DNA from 3 places in the Marinomonas sp. THO17 genome. Region 1 is predicted to be linked to each of the others. Evidence: predicted binding sites of a transcription regulator. Region 1 holds the regulator's gene; each other region holds the start of a gene.

Evidence for each region. The regulator PhoB, encoded in region 1, activates phosphate uptake and scavenging genes when phosphate is short. The targets are predictions, from matches to a motif close to TGTCATANNNNTGTCANA.
Region 2: ABXS85_RS13340 (bifunctional 2',3'-cyclic-nucleotide 2'-phosphodiesterase/3'-nucleotidase) is a predicted target of PhoB. The motif match lies at 1,824-1,841, and genes of this name have one in related genera.
Region 3: ABXS85_RS06710 (inorganic phosphate transporter) is a predicted target of PhoB. The motif match lies at 3,569-3,586, and genes of this name have one in related genera.

The regions. Positions count from the first base shown of each region.
Region 1 is NZ_AP031575.1:2,535,620-2,542,128, reverse strand. It holds gene ABXS85_RS12095 (amino acid ABC transporter permease) at 1-165, shown strand, start outside; gene ABXS85_RS12090 (amino acid ABC transporter permease) at 178-1,278, shown strand; gene ABXS85_RS12085 (amino acid ABC transporter ATP-binding protein) at 1,304-2,083, shown strand; gene ABXS85_RS12080 (HDOD domain-containing protein) at 2,176-3,444, shown strand; gene ABXS85_RS12075 (chorismate lyase) at 3,449-4,009, shown strand; gene ubiA (4-hydroxybenzoate octaprenyltransferase) at 4,006-4,860, shown strand; gene phoB (phosphate regulon transcriptional regulator PhoB) at 4,945-5,640, shown strand; gene phoR (phosphate regulon sensor histidine kinase PhoR) at 5,637-6,509, shown strand, end outside.
Region 2 is NZ_AP031575.1:2,796,117-2,802,625, reverse strand. It holds gene ABXS85_RS13340 (bifunctional 2',3'-cyclic-nucleotide 2'-phosphodiesterase/3'-nucleotidase) at 1-1,741, opposite strand, end outside; gene ABXS85_RS13335 (zinc metallopeptidase) at 1,939-2,616, opposite strand; gene ABXS85_RS13330 (DNA-J related domain-containing protein) at 2,722-3,312, shown strand; gene mltA (murein transglycosylase A) at 3,435-4,577, shown strand; gene ABXS85_RS13320 (energy transducer TonB) at 4,665-5,597, opposite strand; gene ABXS85_RS13315 (biopolymer transporter ExbD) at 5,594-6,025, opposite strand; gene ABXS85_RS13310 (biopolymer transporter ExbD) at 6,022-6,453, opposite strand; gene ABXS85_RS13305 (MotA/TolQ/ExbB proton channel family protein) at 6,443-6,509, opposite strand, start outside.
Region 3 is NZ_AP031575.1:1,416,386-1,422,894, forward strand. It holds gene ABXS85_RS06700 (hypothetical protein) at 1-756, opposite strand, end outside; gene ABXS85_RS06705 (hypothetical protein) at 834-1,514, opposite strand; gene ABXS85_RS06710 (inorganic phosphate transporter) at 1,763-3,343, opposite strand; gene ABXS85_RS06715 (L-serine ammonia-lyase) at 3,614-4,996, opposite strand; gene ABXS85_RS06720 (aldehyde dehydrogenase family protein) at 5,203-6,509, opposite strand, start outside.

The DNA.
Region 1 (6,509 bases):
GCGTACCCTGAGCTGGTGCTGGTTGTTATGGGAACAACCCTGAACCAAACCGGTCAGGCAATTGAAACCATTGGTCTTTGTATGCTGGTTTACGGTTCTTTGAGTTTGTCTATCTCACTCTTTATGAACTGGTATAACAAGCGTATGGCATTAGTTGAGCGTTAAGGAGGCAAACTTATGGCGATCGAATTTAAACCATCTCCAAGCCTCCCACCACCGTCTGATTCGGTTGGTCCTGTCGCTTGGATACGTAATAACTTTTTTTCATCTCCCTTGAATGTTGTGCTGACTCTGCTCAGCCTCTATATCATTTATTTAATTGTTCCTCCTGTCATACAGTGGGGACTACTTAATGCGACTTGGGAAGGGAACAATAAAGATGCATGTACTGCAGGTGGTGCATGCTGGGCATTTATAAACGCTCGCTTTGATCAGTTTATGTATGGTCTTTACCCACCCGAAGAATACTGGAGAATCAATATCGCAGCGATAATACTAGTTTTGATGGTGGGAATGTATGCCATCAAAGTAGTGAATAAGCTGTATTTATCCATTGCAATCATCTTTGTTTATCCAGTTATTGCCTACTTCCTATTTTCAGGAGGTGTATTTGGCCTTAGCATTGTAGAAACACCTCTATGGGGAGGCTTATTTCTAACCATGCTACTGGGTATTATCGGTATTGTCGCATCATTTCCTCTCGGCGTTGTTTTAGCACTTGGTCGAAGATCTGATATGCCAATAGTGAAATCTGTTTGCGTGGTTTTCATTGAAACCATTCGTGCTGTGCCTTTGATCACTATCTTGTTCATGGCATCGGTAATGATCCCATTATTCTTGCCTGAAGGCATGAACTTCAACAAGTTATTGCGTGTCTTAATTGGTATTACCCTATTCTCTGCCGCATATACTGCCGAAGTTATTCGTGGTGGTTTGCAAGCCATTCCAAAAGGTCAGTACGAAGCAGCAGATGCAATGGGATTAACCTATTGGCAATCAATGTGTCTAATCATCTTGCCTCAAGCATTAAAGCTGGTTATTCCGGGGATAGTAAATAATTTTATCAGTTTATTTAAAGACACTACTCTGGTTTACATCGTTGGAATGATTGATTTGCTGGGTATGATTCAACTAGCAAAACAAGACCCTAACTGGCTTGGAACAGCATTAGAAGGTTACGCCTTTGCCGGCTTTATTTATTGGATTATCTGCTTCGGTATGTCTCGCTACAGCATGGCACTAGAACGTAAGTTAGATACTGGACACAAGCGGAATTAATTAAGAATTTAGAGGCCTTCATAAAATGACTCAACAAAATATGGCACTTGCCCAACTAGCGCCGGGCGAAGAAGCAATCATCCAATTCACGGACGTAAACAAATGGTATGGCGACTTTCACGTATTAAAGAACATCAACTTTAGTATCAAGAAAGGCGAGCGTATCGTAGTATGTGGACCGTCTGGTTCCGGTAAATCGACTATGACGCGTTGCATCAACCGTCTTGAAGAACACCAAAAAGGTAGCATTCTGGTCGATGGTATCGAAATGAACGATAATTTAAAGAACATTGAAGCCATTCGTAAAGACGTAGGCATGGTGTTCCAACACTTTAATCTGTTTCCGCATCTGACTATTTTGGAAAACCTGACACTTGCGCCAATCTGGGTTCGTAAGACTCCGAAAAAAGAAGCGGAAGAAATGGCAATGCATTACTTGGAGCGTGTCAAAATCGCTAACCAAGCACTGAAATATCCAGGTCAGCTTTCTGGAGGTCAACAACAACGTGTGGCCATTGCTCGTGGTCTATGCATGCAACCTCGTATCATGCTGTTTGATGAGCCAACATCAGCCCTTGATCCAGAAATGATCAAGGAAGTACTGGACGTTATGATCCAGCTTGCTGAAGAAGGTATGACCATGGTGTGTGTAACCCACGAAATGGGCTTCGCGAAAACCGTAGCGGACCGCGTGGTATTCATGGATGCGGGTGAAATTGTCGAAGCCAACAAACCTGCTGAGTTCTTTGACAACCCACAACATGACCGCACGCAAATGTTCTTAAGCCAGATTCTAAACCACTAATTAGATCTTTGCTGATAAAATCTGTAAAATAAAAGCCCCTATCATGGGGCTTTTTCAGTTACCTAAATCCTTGTTCTTACAGAGTACTTCATATGGACGTTTCAGCAGAACTACAGCCAAGTAATAGGCTGCGTGTGGTACATTTAGTGGACCATACAGGTCGTTTGCAAGTGATTTTCCCAGAACACCATATGTTAGACATAGCGGCCTTAGCGCGTATTACCAAACGCCGCTTTGAACCCATCCCCCATTTTAACAGTGATGGCGACCCGCTCATCAAACCCAATAGTGTTTCCAGTATCTTGGATGCCAGCATCTTTGAAAGTGAGACTCTGCAAATTCGTCTCAAGTCTGATAGTCCCTATCGCGACATTTCTAGCGAAGAGCTAAAAGACATGTTTTCAGGCCCTCTCAATCGCTTTGAAAACATTTCCATCCCGGTAGACCAAATCAAGCAAGCCGCCAGCAATCATGAAAATGACGAAGAACAGATTCTGCAAGCCCTCGGCCGTTTCCAATCCATTCGCCTGAAACAGCGCCTAGAAGAAACGTTGGAAATTCCCCCTTTACCAGCATCATCACACCGCATCATTCGTTTATCAAGCGATGAAACCGCCGGTACTGACGAACTGTGTGAGGTCATTGCACTGGACCCAAGTCTGGCGGCGCAGGTGATCAGTTGGGCTTCCTCTCCTTATTATGGCGCTCCTGGAACCATTGAATCCGTCGAAGATGCCATCATACGTGTGTTGGGTTTTGATATGGTGATGAACTTGGCATTAGGCTTGTCCATGGGTAATGCTTTTCAAACACCTGAGAATGGCCCAAGACATTACGAAAACTTCTGGCTCGACTCGGTTTCCAATGCGGTTCTCATGGAAGCCTTAGTCAAAGTCATGCCCAGTGAAGACTGCCCCAAATTAGGCCATGCTTATTTGGCTGGCTTACTGCAGAACTTTGGTTATTTGGCCATTAGTAGCATATTGCCACCCCACTTTTCGATTCTATCGCGCTATTGCGAAGCCAATTCTCATTTGGCTACGGAAATTATAGAAATGCAGATTTTGCATTTCACCAAGGAACAATTAGGCTCTTGGTTATTACGTTACTGGAGCTTACCAGATAACATCTGGACGGCTATTCGTTACAGCAAAAAACCACACTATTATGGTGAACACGCTAAATTAGCTAAGCTTTTGTATATCTCTCACCAGCTTCGCCAAGGTTTAGAAATAGAACCATCTGTCTTATTAGAAGTGGGTATCAGCCTAGAACAAGCTGAAGCGTGTCGTGTTCAGGTATATCAGTCCTCCAGTGAGCTTCACAAAATGGTCGCATTAATTGAAAAAATGAACATCTGACTTTATGACACGATTCAATTCGCTTGCTACCAAGCAATTTGACTATCGCTGGATGGCGATTCATCGTGCTAACAAAAGCAAGATTCCAAGCCATCTTTGGCCTTGGCTGGTCACCAAGCAATCGCTAACCCGTAAATTGCGCAGTATTTCCAAATTGAGTGTTGAGGTCATCGAAGATGGTTGGGGAACCCCAAGTTTTAGAGAAAGGCATAAGCTCAAACTTGCTCCTAGAGCGGCCGTCCGCGTGCGTACTGTATTGTTAAAACTGGATGGGGTTACGGTGATTTATGCCCGCTCAATTATTCCTGCACGTTCCCTTTTAGGCCATTGGCGAAAAGTGCCTCACCTAAAAAATAAACCTCTAGGTGGTTATCTATTTCAACACAGGTCTTTACAACGTAGCCCAATCGAAATTGCTGAACTGCCTACAAGCATGTTTCCAGAGCATTCAGGTAACGTTTGGGCAAGACGTTCAGTTTTTCATCAATATGGCACTGGTATCTTGGTTAACGAAGCCTTCTTTGACACAATCTCTGCTTTCAAATCGCCATTTGGATTATTATGAACAAGCTAAAAGACTACGCCGAATTAACTCGCTTTAATCGTCCCATCGGCTCCCTATTATTAATGTGGCCAACCTTATGGGCCATATGGCTAGCGGCAGACGGACAACCAGATTGGTCGATTGTAATTATTTTCATACTGGGCGTCTTTAGCATGCGTTCAGCAGGCTGTGTAATTAACGATTATGCCGATCGAAAAGTAGATGGCCATGTAGAACGAACCAAAAACCGTCCGATACCATCTGGCCGTGTTAGCGCCAATGAAGCATTGATTTTATTCATTGTATTGGCCTTAGTCAGCTTCATTCTGGTGCTACTAACCGATAAACAGACCATACTTTTATCCTTTATTGGCTTGGGCTTAGCGGCTCTGTATCCATTCATGAAGCGCTATACTCATCTGCCTCAACTCTTCTTAGGGCTAGCCTTTTCTTGGGCCATTCCCATGGCATATAGCGCCCAGGGAGGTAGCTTAAACGACCCTCTCTTATGGATGCTATTCTTAGCAAATTGCTTTTGGACTATAGCTTACGATACCTACTACGCTATGACGGATCGTGCTGATGATGTAAAAGTCGGCATCAAATCCACTGCCATCTTATTTGGTCAATATGATCTTTTGGTGATTCTGTGTTTACAAGCTTTAACGCTTTCTCTTTTGACATGGGTAGGCTTCTTCGCGACACTGGGTTGGCCATATTTTGTCGCATTATTGATTTGTATTTGGTTGTTTTATAAACAGTATCAACAAGCAAGAGAAAGAGAAAGACAAGCCTGTTTTCACTCTTTCCTAGACAACAATCGCATTGGTGCTTGTGTCTTTATTGGCTTAGTAACCAGCTATTTTGTGTAAAATGTGGCAAACATATGACACTTTAACTAAATTGTCATAATTGATCGCTTTAATAAAACCGTTCCTGAGATGAGGGTGAATCCTGTGACCGGTAAGAAAGTACTAATTATTGATGATGAGTCTTCCATACGCGAGATGATTGCCATTGCCCTAGAAATGGCAGGATACGAGTACATGGAAGCAGAAAACATTCAGCAAGCCCATGAAATCATAGTGGACCATAGACCCGATTTGATTTTGGTTGACTGGATGATGCCTGGCGGCAGTGGCATTGAATTGACACGACGTATCAAAAAAGACAGCACGACAGCGGAAATACCTGTCATTATGCTGACCGCAAAAAGTGAAGAAGACAACAAAATTCAAGGTTTAGAAGTGGGTGCGGACGATTACATCACCAAACCTTTTTCACCTCGTGAATTAGTTGCTCGATTGAAAGCGGTATTACGTCGCGCTACACCACAGGGCATTGATGAACCCATTGAAGTAGAAGGTCTAACACTTGATCCAATCAGTCAACGAGTCACTATTGGAGCTCGTCCATTGGACATGGGGCCGACAGAATACCGTTTGCTGAAGTTCCTAATGACTCATCAAGAACGCGCTTATTCAAGGGCGCAATTATTGGATCAAGTCTGGGGGGGGAATGTCTACGTGGAGGAGCGCACTGTCGATGTACACATACGTCGTTTGCGTAAAGCCATTGGCAATACCCATGACTTCTTGATTCAAACCGTGCGGGGCACTGGCTACCGCTTCTCAGCAAAAAGGTCGGCATGAAAACCATCTGGCGAAACACCATTATTTCTTGGTTGGCAGGCTTCATTGCCTGCGCGGTAATCGGATATATATTAGGCCATTTTTTAGGTGTTTTGCTGCTCTATACATTGGGCACTTTATACTGGCAAATGTACCAGCTGTATCAATTTCATAACTGGTTACGTCACTCTGGTCGTGCCGCGCCACCAGAATCCAACGGTATTTGGGGCGAAGTGTTCGATGCCGTATATCGTTTACAAAAGAAGCAACGCAAATCCAAACGCCGTATGCGCCAAGCGTTAACGCGTATTGAAAGCTCCACCAGCGCCTTGAAAGAGGGCGTTATCATGGCGGACAACCAAGGCAATTTAGAGTGGTGGAATAACTCAGCAGCGCATTTTCTAGGTCTCATGCGACCGGTTGATCGTGGCCAAGTCATTACCAACATAGTGCGCAGTCCCGAGTTTTTCCGATACTTTACGCAAAAACGTTTCGGCGAACCCTTGGTAATCAAATCCCCGGCAAAAGATGGTGTATATCTGGAAATCCAAACCACCCTTTACGATAAAAACGATCACCTTATTTTTGTTCGTGATATCACACGTCTACACTTGTTAGAGCAGATGCGTAAAGACTTTGTTGCCAACGCTTCACATGAACTCAAAACCCCTCTAACGGTAATAAAAGGTTATGTGGAAACCCTGGATATGTTCAAGGATACCCTGCCCCAAAATATGCAGAAAGGCATAGTAAATATGGCGGAACAATCCGAACGCATGGAACAGCTGATCGAAGACTTACTGCTTTTGTCGCGTCTAGAAAGTGATGACAAACGCGAAGAAAATCAGTGGTATAAAGTGGGCGAGATTATTGATTCTATTGTCAAAACC
Region 2 (6,509 bases), 260 kb from region 1:
GATTTTTATCGGGTGCATCAATCACGATAGTGTCTCCGGACAAGTTAGGGAAACTGCCGCCGCCACCGGCTCGATAGTTATTGGTTGCCACAAGGAAGTTGGCCGTCATGTCCATGGGTTTACCTTGGAACATCACTTCCACGATACGGCGTGCATTTTGATTGGCAAGCTTACCTTCCGAGTCATAACGTGTCGGTTGGGTAACATCAATTCGATAAGAAATGCCGTCAATAACGTCGAAGTTATAGGTCGGGAAAGACTGGTTTACTAAGTCTTGCGCCTTATTAGATTGCGGATCAATTTGATTGAACTGACCAGCCGCACGCTCAAGCCATTCCACTACCTGTGCTCCGGTTAATTTGACCACTTTCAAATCGTTTGGATAGATGTACAAGTCGCTGACGTTTTTCAACGCAATGTCGCCTTTTGGAACGTCTGTGTAATATTCTGGACCGCCACGGCCACCTGCTTTAAATGGTGCCGCTGCTGATAAGATAGGCAAGCCTTCATAAGAGGTACCGCGAACGATATTTTCTACGTACCAAAGCTGTGCGTTATTCACGATTTGAATAGAGGGATCGTCTTGTACTAAGGCAAAGAAGCTGTTGATGTCTGAGGTGGACTCTCCCACTTTACGGCGCATGTAAGCCAAGGTTCCTTCATGTTCCGTTTCTACTGCATCATTAATGGTCACATCGGCTTCCACCAATGGAATGGTCTTACGACCTTCACGACGAGAAATAGCGCGCACTTCGGCTTTACCATCGGCCACTTTCCAACCGTCACCAGCGGGTTCTAAGACTAAATCCACCACACCTAAGTGCGATCCCCAGAAGCCCGGCATGGTCGCAGGCTTGCCATAAACTGTGCCTTTTTCATTGTCCACTCCCTCAAATTGAGCAATGGTTTTATCTCCTGGGAACACCCGATGGGAATGACCAAACAAGATGGCATCAATGCCATCCACTTTCGCTAAATGATAAGACGCATGTTCTTCCCCTTTCATATAAGGTGAATTCATCATGCCACTGTGCGGAATGGCAATAATGACATCCGCACCTTGCGCTTTCATTTCTGGTACGTACTTTTTCGCTGTCTCAACTATGTCTTTGGCAATGACCTTGTTGGTAAGATTGTCTTTGTCCCACGTCATGATCTGTGGCGGCACAAATCCTATGTAACCCATGTTCACTGTTTGCGATTTACCATCCGAATCAATGAAGGTTTTTTGCTTGATCACATAAGGCTGAAAATAAGGCTGATCATTGCTCGCGTCATCATCACCATCATCTGCGTATACGTTGGCACTAATGTATGGAAAGTTAGCGCCACTCAAGCTCTTCATTAAAAAATCCAAACCGTAATTGAACTCATGGTTACCTATGTTACCCACATCGTAATCCATCAGGTTCATGGCTTTAAAAGCTGGGTGTGTTTCACCAAAACGCAGCACACGACCTTTAGCAACGTAATCCCCCAATGGCGTGCCCTGAAGCAAATCACCATTGTCCACCAAAACCGAATTCGTCACTTCAGCACGGGCCGCTTTGATTAGAGTAGCCACACGGGATAAACCAACCGCATCACTTTGCTTGTCGCTATAGTAATCGTAATCCACCAAGTTCATGTGAATATCAGTGGTTTCCATTACTCGTAAATCAATCGTAGAAGCCTGTGCTAAGGAAGCAAAGGCTAGGGAAGAAGCCAGAAAAGCCGCCTTCTTAGATAGGTCAAGCGCCATGTTAATCTCCATTAAGATTTTAAAGAATCAATACTTACCAAATAGTCAGTTTTTTGATCATAAAACGAAAAGATAATGAATTCATGAGTTTTTTATGACAAGAGAAAAATACATCAAATTAGTGGTGCTCCTAGTTGTCCTTAGCAGCAAGGGTGATCTCCATATCAAATAGTATTACAAGCAGTAACCACTTAAGATTAACGTCTAAACCAACGCCATATAAAAAGTATGCGCATTAAAGCAGCCGCAACATACGTCATGGCACAAGCGGTGAGAATACGTTTGATTTTGGGTAAGTCTTCAGTATGCACATAACCCCCTTCCGCCAAGATGGGTAAGGCTTTTTTGAAACTGGCATCCCACTCTTCTGGTAAGATGGCCAAATGCACAAACACGGCTAATAAACCAGAAAAGCCAACCACAGCGGCATGCAAAGGCACGGCATAAGGTAAATGCAACAAAACGGAAATCACCGGCCAACCCAATAACAAAGCACCGGCAATACGATTTAGACCGTGCGCCAACGGCAGGTAACGGGAGCTCAAATGGGAAATAGGCTGTTTCTTTTCATGGGCAATGGCGTGACCCACTTCATGAGCCGCCACCGCTACCGCGGTTAATGAACGGCCATTGTGCACACTAGGGCTTAGACGAACCGCATGTTGCTTAAAGTCAAAATGGTCACTGCCTTCTTGGGTGGTTTCAACAGCAACCTGATCCAACTCAAAACGCTTTACAAGATGCTCAGCAAGCTGCCCGCCCGTGCCAGGAATGTCACTGCGCTCTTGTGCGTAACGCTTCAAGGTATACTTGACCCAAAGGTTAGGGCCAAAGATCAAGATTAATGCGAATATAACCAATAAAACCCACAACATACTTATGCCTTTTTGCTCTGCAAATTGTCACCTTGTCACAAATGGTTTGGCGCTTTTGTCTCACGTAGCATACACTTCCAATAATGAGCAACACGCGAGACCATTATGAAAAACCCGCTAATTGCCCCCATTCTTAGCATGCTGAAGGCGCGACCTCATGGCCTAAAAGAGTTTGATATTCTCAAATCTTTGCAGGCTCAATTCCCTGAATTCAGCCAATTAGCCGATGATACAAATCTACAATTGTTTCGTCAGCATTTCTTAATCATGAATGCTTTGTATCAGTTACAAAGCCGACTATGGCAAGAAGACAACCTGATGCTCAGTATAGAAGCAACACACATTCGTCTTCTCACTACCCAACATACAACTACTTCTGATAATACCAATCTCAACAATAGCGCCGAGGCCAAACTTGCCGCTTATTACCTAGACTGGAATGAATACGAAAAAACCGACGAAACAGATGTCGCACGTTTGCTCAAAAGCTTTTATAAGGGCATTTGTCACCCCGGCGATCGTCGCACGGCACTTAAAACCCTGAAGCTAGCAGAAGACAATCCCAGTAAGAACAGCATTAAGCAACAATACCGTAAACTGGCTCAACAATACCATCCAGACCGAGGAGGTGATCAAGAAACCTTCATTAGTCTTCGAGAAGCCTATGAACAATTGATGCTACAAGCACAGTCATAAAATGTAAAAAGCAGCCTAAAACATTGCTTTTGTAGGCATAAAAATTCAAGATGAAGCAACGCTGTCATTCGCGCCATGTTTTGAATGACCTACATCTAACATAGAACAATAAGTTGAATTTTATGCCTATATCGCATTTTTTACAGGGCTCTCGTCTAGTAATACGTCCTTTTTGTCTTGCCAGTATCACCCTTATCGCCGCCTGTAGCTTTAACGAAATCGATCGCTCTAATGACTTTGAAAACAATGGTCGAGATACCACTGCACTCAAACGAGATCAGTTATATTTAAAGGAGAGTTTACCACCCGGTTTACCCTATCCTGACGACAGCTTCCGTGATGGATTGACACAACAACAAGCTTATTTAAACCGCTTATCCGAGCGACAATTCCAACTAGAAGACACACAAGTGGATTTGGCTGATCTCAAGCATGTGGCCTACGAAATTTCGTTATGGTTGGACAATCCTAAATACACGCCTCATCTTGTGGCTCATCAACTGGCTGGGCAGGATAAGCGTGGCAATGTGCAGATCACGGGCTATTACGTGCCTGTGATGCCCGTTCGACATTTGCCAGACGAAGAGTTTCGCTACCCCTTGTACCGCAAACCAACACAAACCAATGCCGAAGGTCGTTATCCTTCCCGCGAAGAAATCGACTTTGAAAGCGCTCTCGCTGGCCAAGGTTTAGAGATTGCTTATACCGCTGACCTAGTCGACAATTTCTTTTTGCATGTGCAAGGCTCGGGTGTGATCGAATATGAAGATGGCGAGCAGAAGCTGTTATCTTGGGGCGGCGTGAATGGTCATCCTTATCGCAGTATTGGCAAAGAATTGATCGAGCGCGGAGAAATCGACAAAGCCGACATCTCTGCGCAGAGCATTCGTGAATGGTTAGATGAACACCCTCAAAGAATGCGTGAGATTCTTTCCACTAATCCTAGCTATTTGTTTTTTAGTGAAGGGTTAGAAAAACCCGTCGGGGCAGCTAACGTCCCCCTTACGCCATTATACTCAGCAGCAGTGGATCCTAGCGTCATTCCCTTGGGTTCCATTTTATTGGCCCAAGTGCCTAAGTTGGATCAAGCAGGTGAGTTGATTGGACACGAATTTCGCTTATTATTGGCGCAAGACAAAGGTGGGGCTATTAAGGGTCCGGGTCATATTGACTGGTATCAGGGCATTGGGGAAGAAGCACACTTTCATGCAGGGCAACTCAAACACTTTGGTAAAGTCTGGCTTTTACTGCCAGCCAAACACTAGTCTGACTGACAACGAAAAAACCGCAATACAATGCAACTGAATTGCGGCGTTTGCTCATTATTATGCCGTTTATGATCTCAGACTTGGTTAGCGATAGTCACTTAGCTTAAAAGAAACAGGAATGTTAATTTTGAGCTGAGTTTCTGCCATATCATCACCAAATTTGGGCAAAGGCGTTGCTGTCTTAATCATTTTTAATACCGCCTTATCTAAGCGTTTGTAGCCCGAGCTTTTGGTAATTTTTATGTCTGATACCGAGCCGTCGGCATAAGCAATAAAAGACAAGGACACCACACCTTCTTCGTTGCGACGTCGAGATTGACGAGGGTAACGTTTGTGCTTCGCCAATACCGCCTTAAGCTTAGTAAAATAAGTTGCTTTTGCCCCGGTATTTCCACCCGTAGTAGCAGCATTGCCAGTACCCGTGGTCGCTTTCATGTTTGCCATGGAAGGTGGCGCCACTTTTTGCGGAGCGGCTTTTTTTACCACAGCTTCTGGCTTAGGTTCTGGTTTGGGCTCAGGCTTAGGCTCTGGTTTAGGTTCTGGTTTAGGTTCTGGCTTAGGCTCTGGCTTAGGCTCTGGTTTAGGCGCCACTTTTTCAACTTCAATAGGCGATTCTTGCTTCACTTCAACCGGCTCTGGTTCGACGACTGGCTCAGGCTCGACAATGGGTTCTGGTTCGACGACAGGCTCTGGTTCGACGACTGGCTCTGGCTCAACAACAGGCTCTGGTTCGACGACAGGCTCTGGTTCAACGACAGGTTCGGGTGGTGTTTCTTTAATCACCTCTTCAACAGGTTCTTCAATCTCTTCCTCTACCTCTTGGACTTCTTCCTGAGCCAGAGTTGTTTGCGTCGCAACACCCAAATCCCCCATCATACCAAGGTCAAACTCAATGCCATTAAGGCCCTCCATTTGGCTGCCTTCAGACTGATCACCAGAAAAAGCCAAATAGAAAGCCCCAGCGTGAAAGGAAACCGCCAAACCACCTGCGATAATCCAATGGCGAGTGCTTATCATGGCTGTCCTCGCTCAAGCTGGGTCGCTAAACTCACTTTGGTAAGACCTGCTTGTCGTATTTGCTCAAAAATAGGCCGAAGTTCTTCTAGAGGAATGGCACCGTCGGCTTTGATTTGCACCCAAAAAGCCTGTTTGTCTGCTGCAGCAGCAAACTGCTTTTCTAAATAGGCTTTCACATCGTTAACTTGATATGGCTGATCTTCCACATACAGCTCGCCATTCATACCGACAAAAATCGCAACACTTGGGTCTGTCTCAGCCCTATGATCATTGATGGACTCGGGAGGCATAACAGCAATAGGATCGGCTTTTTGAATTTGGCCTGCCACCATAAAAAACACCAACATGAGGAATACCACGTTGATCAGCGGCACCATATTGTCTTCGTTGGCCGCTTTACGTGCTGCATACTTTTGACCTATTTTCATGGCGCTTTCGACTCATCAGGCATAGCAAATGCATTCGCGATGGAGACCTTATCAGCACCATTGGCTTTCAGCTGGTCAGCAAGTCGCATCAAGGTCTGCAGTCTAACCCCTTGATCGGCTTTGATAATAAACATTCCTTGGTTGTGTTCGGTGACCAAATTCTGGAAAGCAAAACTGTCAGTCAAACTGATTGCTTGATCACCAATCCACACCTGATTGTCATTGAGCTTCAAGGTTAGAATCAGGTTATCTACTTCGCCCTCAGGCTTAGGCGAGTCGGATGCAACGGACAAAGGTGTATCCACTGTACGCCAAGGGACAAAACTGGACGTCAGCATGAAGAACAATAAAAGAATAAATACCACGTCGATGAGAGGTGTTAAACTGATGGCATTTTTTCGTCGCGGCTGGGTCAGCTTAAGCGGCATGTAAAATCTCTTTCTCAGCCTCTTCTACAAGCTCTTTGGCTTTATCACTGGTAAAA
Region 3 (6,509 bases), 1.1 Mb from region 1:
CGAACTTTCAATGAATTTATTCCATTCATCATCTAACTCTTCTTCTTTTTCACTTTCCATACTTTTAATTAATTCTTCCTCAGCTTGTTGTAATTCCAAGTCTTGCTGAATTTCTTGTAGTAAATCCGTGTACTTTTGAATGATAGACTGAGCTTCAAGATCATCCTGTATAGGATTCAATTGATTTATAGCTTCTTTATAAAGGTCCATTGCACTTTCCATTTGACCACTCAGGAAAGCCCTTCTGGCTAGATAAGCATGATAATCGGCGTTTACTTTGTAATGATAAAAATCCATTAACTTACGATATCTATGCACCACATCCGAGTTAATAATTTTATCTTTCTGAGACTGAACGAGAAAAGATTTGAAGGATTCAAACAAACGTTTAACTTCAATAATTTTAAGCTCATCGTTCATTGGTAAGGCACGACGTTTTTGCTTACTTTCTTGAAATTCCGACAACTCTTCCGCAAGATTATTGCGACGTCGTTTTAAACTGGCATCTGGCTGTAATGAGATAAGTTGATCATATATCGCCAACATTCGGGTAAATAACCAAATGCGCATATCTTTGGGTTGATATTGTGGCGGCATTTCATCAAGATAGCGACGAACTTGTCGTAACTGGTTGTTTAGCGACGCTACTTTGCGTAACTTCTCTAGCCGTGCCTGCTCTTTTAATTGCAGCACGATAGCGAAAGTAATAAAACCGCCAATTACTAACAACAGCACGGTAATGGTAACTGTACTCATATTAAACGTCGTTTGTTAAGTTAAATTTACATCAACCCTGACTAAATAATAGACGCAGGTTAACCAATTAAGTAATTCTAATCGCTATTTTCACTCTTTGTTTTAACAAGTAACTCTTCTTCGACGTCCAATATCATGTTTTGTAATCGTGATGACTCTTTGCGAGCCAAATCTATGGTACTGTGCTTATCCATTACTGCCAGCGCCAAACGATATTTTTCTATTGCACGACTACGTCTTTCATGTTCCAAATCTTGTTTGGCTTGAAAGACCAGTAAATCGCGATAAGCCAGTGAATGCGTGAAACGCATCAAACCTATGTGATGTCTAATCATCACCCTACTTGTGTAATTCAGTTCCAATAAATTACGTAATTCTTTGAGAATATATTGCAACGCACCTTGCGTTTGATCAAATTCGACTTGGCTGCTTACTCTGCGTTTTTCAGCAACGTATTTACTGGATGAAATTTCTGCATACAAGCGCGTTAAATTGTATTGCTGATAAGTAAACTCCGTATGCATACCAGCTTGTTTTAACCGCTGAATCACAGACAATAAATATTCAATTAAAAAGAGTTTAGTTTCTCTTAAAAAATATCGCTCCGTTAACATACTAAAAGCATGTAACAGCTTTTCTCCGCGATTGGATAATCGCTCCAGTATGCGTCTCTTGAGTTCATTTTGCTTGTGTTTCCATTGAACAAAAAGAACCACGCTACACAAGGCGATCATGCTAAGAATGAGAGTCAATATCAACAGACTTTTCCCTTATTAAACACTTCCTAATAAGATTCAAAGAACCAATGCATTTAAAATCTTGTTGTTTATATACCACAGATGCGGTTATTAAAACAGAAAAAGACCAAATGATTGGTCTTTCACGGCTTGTTAAAACAAGCTTTTAACGACTGCGTTGAATCCCTTTTTAGGAGGGTTCTACTCCAATCCTGTGCCTTCTCAAAATCATTCAAGCCATTCAAGAAGGCACGGATAAGGTTTTTACCTTATGAAGCGTGTGTGACAGAGAAACCCAACAACATATAAAATATCAAGCCCGCTAAAATCGCTGATGCAGGTACTGTAATGACCCAGGCAGCGGCGATTTTAAGCAAGGCAGAACGTTTAACAAGCTCTTTTTTGGTCGCTTTCTTCAAACCTTTACGCTCAGCAGAAGAAATTGGAGACGCCAATTTAGAAGCTTTTAGCTCCCGTAAAATGGCACGCTTTTCAGTAACATCAGCAGCATTAAAGCGTTCTACAAAAGCTTGTGTTTGTTCTGCATCATGACCAGCTTCTTCCGAATGTGCAGTTATGGCCGCAAGTTTTTTATTATAAGACAGTTTTAAGTACTCACGCAAAAAACCCACTCCAAAAATACCACCTACTGCAATGTGCGTAGAACTCACGGGCAAACCAAGCTGCGAAGCAATAATGACGGTAATAGCTGCAGCCATTGCCACACAAAAGGCACGCATTTTATCCAACTCGGTAATTTCAGAGCCTACTGTCCGAATCAATTTAGGTCCAAACAATGCCAAACCAACTGCAATACCAACGCCACCAATCAACATAACCCATAAAGGGATGGCCGCTTTACCAGAAACCGCACCAGAAATAAGCGCATCGTTGATTGCTGCTAAAGGCCCAATTGCATTTGCAACATCGTTAGCACCATGAGCAAAACTGAGCAACGCAGCAGAAACAATCAAAGGAATTGTAAATAAGCTGTTTACCGCATCTTTATCGTTTTTTAGGCTTGATGCCGCTTTGTCAACCATTGGGCGAACCAAGAAATAGACGGTTAGAGCAATGGCAAATCCAATTAAACCCGCCGCAACGATATCCAGTTTCCAGATCTTTTTCAGGCCTTTCAGAATCAAGTAGGTCGAGAAAGCCCAAACCATGATACCCACCAACAATGGCACGGTTTTCCTAGCCGCTTCGATCATGTCGCTTTTATAAGTCACAGCTCGCTTGATGTAGATAAGAAAGGTCGCAGCGATCACCCCACCCAAAACAGGAGAAATAACCCAGCTGGCAACAATAGCAGTCATTTTGTCCCAGTTAGCAATATCCCAACCACCTGCAGCAATGCCAGCACCAAGTACACCCCCTACAATAGAGTGAGTAGTGGAAACTGGTGCACCTAAGTAGGTTGCCAAGTTCAACCAAATAGCACCCGCCAAAAGCGCGGCCATCATCACCCAGATGAAAGTTTCTGCATCGGCAATGGCATTTGGATTAATGATGCCTTTCTTAATGGTGCCCACAACGGTGCCACCAGCAATCAATGCACCTGCGGCTTCAAATATGGCGGCGATCAAAATAGCGCCTGTCATTGACAAGGCTTTAGACCCTACCGCAGGGCCTACATTGTTGGCTACGTCATTGGCACCGATATTCACTGCCATATAGGCACCAATTGCCGCAGCAATTGCCAGAATAGATAAGTTAGATGCTGCCATACCATTCGCAGAAGCGTAAAAACCGCAACCGAGAATGAAAGCTAAAGCAATTAACACGCGAATAAAATCATTACCAACTAACGAATTGGATTCTTTCTTGGAATTGTATGTCAGATCCATAAGGCTCTACTTCGTAAAATTAATCTCTACCAAATTTTTAGGGTCATTTGGTGCTAAATCATTTCGTCACATTTCTGTAAGATTTAAAATGCGGCGCCATTCTACACTGGGGCTTTTTAGATAAAAACCCTCTCTGTTAGAGAAAGTGTTATAGATAGTGGCTGCTAAAATGATCCGAAAAAAAAAGCGCCTCAAAAGGCGCTTAAAATCAATATACTAGAGATATATGACATTTTTGTTACATGCCATATTTTTGCAATAAAAATGTCATCAACACTCAATGACATTGACAGCCAAACCACCACGAGACGTCTCTTTGTATTTGTCATTCATATCACGTCCAGTATCCCGCATAGTACGGATTACTTTATCCAAGGAAACATAATGGGAACCATCTCCACGCAAAGCCATGGTGGCGGAATTGATGGCCTTCATTGACGCCATAGCATTTCGTTCAATACAAGGTACCTGAACCAAACCACCAATCGGATCGCAAGTTAATCCTAAATTATGTTCCATACCAATTTCCGCTGCATTCTCTATTTGTTCTGGTGTTCCACCTGTTGCCGCCGCCAAACCCGCTGCCGCCATAGCGCAAGCCGAGCCCACTTCACCTTGACAGCCTACTTCGGCACCTGAGATAGAAGCGTTTTCTTTGAACAACAAACCAATCGCAGCAGCCGTTAACATAAAGTCAATGACACCTTCTTCATTGGAACGCGGACAAAATTCCCAGTAGTAATGCAACACAGCAGGAATAATGCCAGCAGCACCATTGGTGGGCGCTGTTACCACACGACCACCGGCAGCATTTTCTTCATTCACTGCCAAGGCATAAAGGTTTACCCAATCCATAGCACCAAGAGAAGGCGTAATCATGTCCATACGCGTTTTATTCAGTAAATCACGATGTAAACTGGCAGCTCGACGCTTTACCTTAAGACCACCTGGTAAAATCCCCTCATTCTGAATGCCCTGTTTAACGCATTCCTTCATTACTGACCAAATGTCTAAAATGCCCTGTCGAATATCCGTCTCACTACGCCAAACTTGTTCGTTGGCCATCATGATCTCAGCAATGCTTTTATCATGATCCCGACATAATTCAATCAGGGTATGAGCATCGTGAAAGTCATAAGGTAACTTAGTTGTGTCCTCCACTAACTGCACATTACCTTGATCGTCTTCCTCAACAATAAAACCACCGCCAACGGAATAATAAGTCGCTTTTTGTAAGCTTTTCCCCGTTGCATCAAAAGCCTCTAACGTCATGCCGTTAGCATGAAAGTCTAAACGATCAATACGGTGATAAATCACATCTTCATTCACCACCATGCTAATAGGATGCATTCCAAGTAAAGCCATTTTTTGTTCGGTTTCAATTCGCTCTACTCGTTCAGTAACACTATGTGTATCAATACTTTCGGGTAGTTCCCCAGCCAAGCCCATAAGTACAGCAACACCGGTACCATGACCTTTTCCTGTGGCACCAAGAGAACCATATAAATCAATTCTTAAGCGCATCACACGTGACATAACAGTTTGCTTTTGCAGACGATGTGCAAATTCATTGGCCGCTACCATAGGTCCAACGGTATGTGAGCTAGAAGGACCTATGCCCACTTTAAAAAGGTCAAATAAACTGATTGCCATAGACAAGCCTTAAGGATGACATTACTCAAAATTAACTAAGTTGAAAATTACCACTTATGAAATTAAGTTTCCAATAGGAAACAAGAAAATATTTCGATGAAAGGCAAGAAAGTGACGTGAACAGTCCTTTTGGTATAAAAAAGCCAGAACCAGCAAAGCCGACTCTGGCAAGATTGACCAAATCTGTGTCAGTTCGAATGAATCAGTTAGAAAAAGCCTAATGGGTTAATGTCATAACTGATCAGCATGTTTTTAGTTTGTTGGTAATGGGCTAAAGCCAATTTATGAGTTTCTCGTCCCACACCCGACTTTTTGTAGCCGCCAAACGCGGAATGAGCTGGATAATGATGATAACAGTTCATCCACACCCTTCCCGCTTCAAGACCACGTCCCATGCGATACGCTAGGTTGGTATCTCGTGTCCACACCCCTGCGCCTAAACCAAACTCACTGTCATTGGCGATGGCCAGTGCTTCAGCTTCATCCTTAAAGGTGGTCACACTGACCACTGGGCCAAAAATCTCTTCTTGGAAAATGCGCATTTGATTCGAACCTTTGAACAAAGTAGGCTGCACATAGAAACCATTGTCTAAGCCATCTACCTGTTCAACATTTCCACCAATTAACAACTCCGCACCTTCTTTTTGGCCAATATCAATGTAGTTAAGAATTTTATCAAACTGCTCTTTTGAAGCTTGAGCACCAACTTGGGTCTCTGTATCCAAAGGATTGCCACGTTTAATGGTTTTGGTACGTTCCACTACCAACTTCATAAAATCATCGTAAATGGATTCATGAATCAAAGCGCGAGATGGACAAGTACAGACTTCCCCTTGGTTAAAGAAAGCCAACACCAAACCTTCGACGCATTTGCTGATGTACTCTTCTTCCTGTTGCATGACGTCGGCAAAATAAATATTTGGCGACTTACCACCTAATTCAACCGTAGAAGGGATGATGTTTTCCGCGGCGCATTTGAGGATATGTGAGCCAACAGGAGTAGAACCTGTGAAAGCAATTTTCGCGATACGCTTGCTGGTTGCCAAGGCTTCGCCCGCTTCTTTACCAAAGCCATTGACGATATTAAGCACACCAGGCGGCAATAAATCACCAATAATTTTCATTAGTTCCAAAATAGAAACCGGTGTTTGTTCTGCCGGTTTTAACACCACACAATTGCCTGCGGCCAAAGCTGGCCCCAGTTTCCAAGCAGCCATTAGAATTGGAAAGTTCCAAGGAATGATTTGTCCGACCACGCCAAGCGGTTCATGAAAATGATAAGCCACTGTATGTTCATCTAGCTCTGCAGTGCTGCCCTCTTGGGCTCGAAGGCAACCAGCAAAATAACGAAAATGATCAGCGGCAAGCGGAATATCCGCATTGATCGTCTCACGGACAGCCTTACCATTGTCCCAAGTTTCAGCCACCGCTAAGGCTTCTAAGTTAGCTTCAATACGATCGGCGATTTTCAGTAGAATATTAGAACGAGCAGTAACAGAGGTTTTTCCCCAGT